DNA from 3 places in the Blastococcus carthaginiensis genome. Region 2 is predicted to be linked to each of the others. Evidence: riboswitches for the same ligand, from Rfam matches in the RefSeq annotation. Region 2 holds a riboswitch; each other region holds the start of a gene.

Region 1 (2,179 bases), on a different contig from region 2:
GTCGGTCGTCCGGGTCGGGGAGAACCCAGCGGTCGGTGACACGACGCGCGGAGCGGCGTCTCACCCGGCCCTCGATCAGGGCGTGATCACGTCATGCCCTGCCGTCCACCGTTCGAACGCGCGCAACACGATCGGGTGCATGACGATCTCGTGACACGCCGTCGCGACCTCGGCATCCCCTTCGGGGACGCTCCACCGACGCCGACCGGGGGACGCTCCGGTGCCCCCGGCCCACGGATCAGCCCCAGGTCAGCTGGAACACCGAGATGGTGCCGACCCTGGCCGGCGAAGACTCCCGGCCATCCGACCGACCGACCACGGGTGATCGGCGTACGGCCGGCTCAGCGACGTGCGGAGGAGCGGTGGTTACGGCAGGAAGGCCACGTGCGGGTGGTCCATGTGGTTGGCCGTGGCCGAGCCGCGGTCCGCCATGGGCTGCCACGCCCAGCCCGTCCACGGACCGGCGATCCGCTGCTGCCAGATCACGTAGTCCACGCCGAGCCGGGCCGCGTTGTCGATCACGTACTGGGCGACCGCGTTCCCCTTGGCCGCGTCGGTGTACACCATGAAGTCGGCCGCGCGGCCGGCGGTCGGGCTGTGGCCGGGGCGGGTGAGTACCGTCCCGACGCCGTTCGCCTCGGCGATCTCCTGGACGGCGGGGCGGACGTGCACGTCCCACTGGTCGTAGGCCGCGGACGTCGCCACCGGAGCAGGAGCAGGAGCAGGAGCCGGGGCGGGCCGCTCAGCCCGGCTGGCGCGCTCGAGAACCGCTCCCCCGCCGCTCAGGGCGAGCACCTGCCCGACGCGCAGCACGTTCGCGTTCGGGCCGATGACGCCGAGGTTCAGGGCGTGCAGGTCCTGCCAGGTGGTGCCGTGGCGGGCCGCGATCCCGGCCAGCGTGTCGCCGGCGACCACGGTGTACGACCCCGCGGCGGCGGGAGCCGGCGCCGCCGCCGGTGCCGCCGCCGGTGCCGCGCCGGAGCCGCCGATGGTGAGGACCTGCCCGACGCGCAGGACGTTCGGGTCGGCGCCGATCGTGTCGCGGTTGGCGTCGTGGATGCTGCGCCACGTGGTGCCGTGGCCGGCCGCGAGCTTGCTCAGGGTGTCGCCGGAACGGACCGTGTGCTCGCCGGTGTGGGCGGCCGCGGGGCCGATGGCCCCCAGGGTGACGGCCGAGGCCGCTGCGAGGACCACGGCAGGGTAGGCCACGGCGGTCATGGCGCGGTTGCGGGAGGGACGACGGTGTCGACCCACGGTGCGATGGCTGTTGGGCATGGGGTGGTGAGCCTCTCGCCGCCTGCGGGGTTAGCTGTCGGGTTCGGGCGAGAGCTGCCCGGCCGCGCACGGCGCGGCTTCACCCCGAGGTCCCGGAGGGCCACGAACGGTGGGTCCCCCGCGCCTGCCCGTCGTGTTCGACGCTTCCGGGCGGCCGTGGGCAGGTTCGGCGGGCGACCTCCGGGTCCGCCGGTCAGCGGACGTGCGAACGGTAGGCAAGGCGATCGGCGAGCCAGAAGCTCGAACCCGGCCTTTTCGCGGACCCTCCGCACAGCGGCACGTGGAGTCACCGGACATGAGCGCAGCGCCCCCGTTCGCCCGGACGGATGACGCCGCGGACGCCGCACGAGAGCGGGGGGCCGACGGACGAGTCGGCCTGTACGCCGGGTTCTGTCCACGGGTGCCTCACGGCCTCCCGATGGGCGGTCATCCATCTAGGCCTGCCGTTGCCGGCAGGCTCCAGCGGTCTACCCGCAGGCTCGGGCGGGCCGCCCTCGAACGCCTGCGCGGAGCGGCGGCGGACCACCGTTCCTTCTTGACCTAGCTCCGGGTGGGGTTTACCGAGCCACGCCGGTCACCCGGCGTGCTGGTGGTCTCTTACACCACCGTTTCACCCTTACCGGCGCGGACGCCGGCGGTCTGTTTTCTGTGGCACTGTCCCGCGGGTCACCCCGGGTCGCCGTTAACGACCACCCTGCCCTGTGGAGCCCGGACGTTCCTCGGCGGCGGGGTCTCCCCCACCGACGCGACCGCCCAGCCGACTCGTCCGTCGTGCCAGGCAGTCTAGGCGTCCGGCACATGGATCCGGCAGCGCGCGGGTAGGGAGCGGCGATCCCTGCACACCCACCGCAACGAGGAGGACGACATGGGACTGATCTCCGGACTCGTCAAGGCCAACCTGCTC
Region 2 (2,179 bases):
GCCCGAGCAGTCGAAGGCGTTCGGCCCGGCGGCCGCCCACACGTAGGGGTCGCCGATCTGCGCCATCGCCGTGCTCACCGCGGTCTGCGCCGCCGCGCTGCCCCCGGACGGGGCGGGCGGTGCCGGCGGTGCCGGCGGTGCCGGCGGCGGGGGAGCGGCGGGAGCCGGTGCGGGCGCCGCGGCGGCGGGAGCCGGTGCGGGCGCCGCGGCGGCGGGAGCCGGAGCGGGGGCCGCTGCCTGCGGGGCCGGTGCCGCTCCAGGAGCCGCCGCCGCCTCGGCCTCGGTCTCGGCCGCCTGCGCGGCCGTGGCCTCCTCGGCCGCGGCCTGCGCGGCCTCCTCGGCGGCGTGCCGCTCGGCGGCGGCCCGGGAGGCCCGCTGCTCCTCGGCGCTCAGCCGCTCGTACTGCGCCTGGTAGGAGGCGATCTGCTCGTCGAGCCGGGCCCGCTGGGCGTCCACGCGTTCGACCTGCGCCTGCGCGTCGGCCGCGGCCTCCTCGGCGGCCGCCCGGGCGCGCTCGGCGTCCTCCCCGGCGCTCTGGGCCTCACCCAGCACGCCGTTGTTGTGCGCGGCGATGGTGTCGAGCATGCCCATCCGGTCCACCAGCTCGGTGGGCGACCCGCTGGTCAGCATCGCCTCCACGGTGCCCAGCCGGTCGCTGGTCCAGGCGCTGCGCGCCACCGTGCGGACGCGGTCCTGCGCCTCGGTCAGCGCCGCCTGCGCGGCGGTGAGCTCCTCGGCGGCCGCGTCGGCGGCCGCCTGCGTGGCCTTGAGCTGCTCACGGGTCTCGTTGAACCGCTCGGTGAGGACCTCCAGGTCGTGCGCGCGGGCGGCGACGAGCTCCGCGGCCTCCTGCGAGGTGGCCGGCCGGTGCGGCTCGGCAGAGGCGGGGAGCGGCGTCAGGGCGACGCCGCCGGCGGCCACGAGGGCCAGCAGGGCCCGCCGACCGGTGATCCGGCGGTGGGCAGGGCTGAGCGAACTCGCCATGTTCGGCGGGTCTTCCTTTCTTCCACGGCCGCCTACCGGGTGAGCTGACGGGTTCGGGCGGGAAGGCGCCCGGCGTCCGGCGGCCCGCGCGGGCCGGTCGGTCGCTTCACCCCGGTGGTGCGTGTGGTTCCCCGGTCCGGTGCCGGACGGATCCGGCGGGTGGTTCGGCGGCGTCCGGGCGGCTGTCACCGGTTTCAGCGACGGACGGGTCCGTCCGGACGGGCCCACGCTAGGGGGCGATCCGCGGCACCACCATGCCTGCGGACGACTTCGCCCGGAACCGTCGCGCTGCGCCGCGAACCCGGGCACGCAGCGTCACCGGCACGCCGCGACACGCCCTCAGTCGGCTGACGTGAGGTGCGCCACCTCGCCGACGACCCAGACCGCCGGGGGGCGGACTTCGTGCTGGGTGAGGGTGGCGGGGAGGTCGGCCAGGGTGGTGCGCAGGGCGCGCTGGGTGGGGGTGGAGCCGTCGGTGACGACGGCGACGGGGGTGTCCGGCGCGCGGCCGTGCCCGATCAGCGCGGTGGCGATGGCGGGGGCGGTGTCGACGCCCATGAGGACGACCAGGGTGCCGCGCAGCCGGCCCAGGGCGGCCCAGTCGACGAGGGACTGCGGGTGGCCCGGGGGCAGGTGGCCGGAGACGACGACGAACTCGTGGGTGAGGCCGCGGTGGGTGACGGGGATGCCGGCCAGGGCGGGGACGGCGACGGCGCTGGTGATGCCCGGCACGACCTCGACGGGGATGCCGGCGGCGGTGCAGGCCTGGAGCTCTTCGTAGCCGCGGCCGAAGACGAAGGGGTCCCCGCCCTTGAGCCGGACGACGCGGCGGCCGGCGCGGGCGTGGGTGACGAGGAGTTCGTTGATGGTCTCCTGGGCCATGGCGCGGCCGCGGGGGAGTTTTGAGGCGTCGATGATCTGGACCTCGGGGGGCAGGGAGGCCAGCAGCGGCTGGGGGCCGAGGTGGTCGGCGACGACGACGTCGGCGGTGGCCAGGGCCTGGCGGCCGCGGACGGTGATCAGGCCGGGGTCGCCGGGGCCGCCGCCGACCAGCACCACGCTGCCGCGCCCGTGCTCCCGCCGGCGCACCGCCAGGGTCCCGTCAGTCAGACCGGCGAGGACGCCGTCGCGGAGCCCTGCCGCCGCCCGCTGGTCGTCCGCGCCGTGGACCGCCACGACGAGTTCCCCGGCGCGC
Region 3 (2,179 bases), on a different contig from region 2:
GTTGCCGACCTCGGCGATCTGCTGCCCGCCGCTGACCACCTGGCCCGGCGACACGAAGAACTGGTTCACGTGGCCGTAGACGGTGATGACCCCGTCGGGGTGCTGGATCGCGACGGCGAGCCCGAAGCCGCTGGCCGGACCGGCCTGCAGCACGACGCCCGGCTCGGGCGTGTAGATCGGGGTGCCGATCGGCGCGGCGATGTCCACACCGAGGTGCATCGTGCCCCAGCGCGCGCCGTAGCAGGAGGTGACCCGGCCCTGGGTCAACGCAGCGCCGCTGCCACCCGGGGCGGCGGCCACCGTCATGAGTGCCTGCTCCGCCGCCTGCGCCTCGTCGTACGCGCGGGCGGCGTCCTCGGCGCCCTTCACCTCGAGCAGCCGGATCTCGGCGTCGCGCAGCTGCTGGTCGAGGCTCGCCTTCTCCGCCGTCAGGGCGTCGAACTCGGCCTGCGCCTCGCCGAGAAGGCGGTCGGCCTCCGTCTGGGCCTCCTCGGCCTTGTGCGCGGCGGCGTCGCGCTCGGCGACGGCCGCCTTGGCCTCGCGGTCGAGCCGCGCCTCGCGCGCCTCGGCGACCCGCAGCTCCTCGAGCACCCGGGCTCGGTCCTCGCCGAGCAGGTCCAGCGTCGCCGCCTGCTGCAGCAGCTCCCCCGGGCCTTCGGCGTGCAGCACCATCTCGATCTCGGTGAACGCTTCGTCGCTGCCCATGTAAGCCTCGCGGCCCAGGGTGGCGACGTCGTCCTGGGTGCGTCCGACGGCCTCCCGGACGGCGGCGAGCTCGGCGGCGATCGCGTCGGCGTGCTGCCGGGCGCGGTCGAGCTCGGCCTGCGCGGCCAGCACGGCGCCGCTGGCCTCCTCGGCCCGCAGCGTCATCTGCTGCAGCCGCTCCTCGGCCTCGCGGACGCGCTGCTCGATGCCCTGGACCTCGGCGGCGACGCGGTCGTGCTCGCTCTGCGCTGCGCTCGGTGCCGCCGACGAGGCCGGCGCGCCGAGCAGGGACAGCGACAGCAGCGCGGTGAGGGCGATGGTCGCCCGGCCGGCGGCGCGGCGTGGGCGCCGCAGGACGCCCTTCAGGTGGTGCGTGGTCGCCAAGGCGACTGTCTCCGTTCCTCGGTCCGCCTACCAGGTCAGCTGACGGGTTCGGGCCGGAACGTGCCCTACCTGCCTGCCCGTGGAGGCGCAGGCGGGATTCACCCCAGAGAACGTGGGTCCCCGGTCCCCGCGGCGGTCAGACCGCAGAGTTCGGCGGGGCCCGCCCGAGCCCCCGGGTTCGGGAGCGGGATCGGGTGGGCCGCGAGAGACGGTACAAGCGAAACCTGGATATGTCACAGGGTGGTAACGGACCTTCGCGGTCCGCCACTCGGGCACCGGGCCGCGACGCGGTTTCCGCGGGGGCTTCTGGCAGGCTGGTACGTCCGGGGCGGTAGCTCAGCCGGTCAGAGCATGGGACTCATAATCCCTGGGTCGTGGGTTCGAGCCCCACCCGCCCCACCGAACGACGGTCGCGGTCCCGCCTCGTGCTCGACGGCGTCTCCGTTTCCGCTGCTGGTGGCTGAGCTGGCGTTTCCGCCGGGCAGGGGTGGAGGGTGCGGGATGGACACGGTCCGCTTCACGACGTGCACAGGGTCGGTTGCCGCAGTCTCGCTGCTCGTCGCTGCCTGTGCTTCCGATGATGCAACGCGGCGCGACGGCGGCCTGGCGTCCCCCGAGGCCGTCATCGCCTGCTCCGACCACGTCTTCTGGGGCACCGTCCGGGGGACGACGGAGCGAGCCGGTGGCCTGCACGTCACCTTCACGGTGGATGACTGGGTCAGGCCGGCATCGGGCGATCCTCAGGTCACGCTCGTCGCCGATGATCCGACCGAGAATGTCGGCGCCCCTGACTGGACCACATCCGAGCGACTGCTGGTGATCGACGGCCGGGAGTCCCCGCTGGCGTGGATCCAGGGCGAGGCGGCGGAGGAGTTCGTAGCCGCCTGGGAGGCTGCGGATTCCTCGCTGTCCTGTCCAGATCACTACTAGATGTCCGAGAGCCACACCTCCCGGAGATGCACAGTCCCTGACAGCCGCCCGCTCTCACGCCTGTTTCGGAGTCCGTGATCGGCAGCAGGAACGTCGTGCACATCGAGCCTGCGCCATCTCGGTCACTGCTGCGCCGTCCGTCGTCGAGGCGCGTGCGCGG

Evidence for each region. A riboswitch is a leader RNA that binds a small molecule or an ion and turns the genes downstream of it on or off. The one in region 2 is predicted to bind cyclic di-AMP.
Region 1: linked by a shared signal. The riboswitch ahead of QOZ88_RS23045 (LysM peptidoglycan-binding domain-containing protein) and the one ahead of QOZ88_RS03750 (C40 family peptidase) in region 2 are both predicted to bind cyclic di-AMP.
Region 3: linked by a shared signal. The riboswitch ahead of QOZ88_RS16125 (peptidoglycan DD-metalloendopeptidase family protein) and the one ahead of QOZ88_RS03750 (C40 family peptidase) in region 2 are both predicted to bind cyclic di-AMP.

Annotation. Positions count from the first base shown of each region.
Region 1 covers NZ_JASNFN010000058.1:486-2,664, reverse strand. The annotation lists gene QOZ88_RS23045 (LysM peptidoglycan-binding domain-containing protein) at 367-1,209, opposite strand; cyclic di-AMP (ydaO/yuaA leader) riboswitch at 1,283-1,428, opposite strand; RNA gene rnpB (RNase P RNA component class A) at 1,639-2,040, opposite strand.
Region 2 covers NZ_JASNFN010000002.1:199,475-201,653, reverse strand. The annotation lists gene QOZ88_RS03750 (C40 family peptidase) at 1-984, opposite strand, end outside; cyclic di-AMP (ydaO/yuaA leader) riboswitch at 999-1,152, opposite strand; gene cobA (uroporphyrinogen-III C-methyltransferase) at 1,324-2,179, opposite strand, start outside.
Region 3 covers NZ_JASNFN010000021.1:11,026-13,204, reverse strand. The annotation lists gene QOZ88_RS16125 (peptidoglycan DD-metalloendopeptidase family protein) at 1-1,089, opposite strand, end outside; cyclic di-AMP (ydaO/yuaA leader) riboswitch at 1,114-1,245, opposite strand; tRNA gene QOZ88_RS16120 (tRNA-Ile) at 1,415-1,488, shown strand; gene QOZ88_RS16115 (hypothetical protein) at 1,591-2,019, shown strand.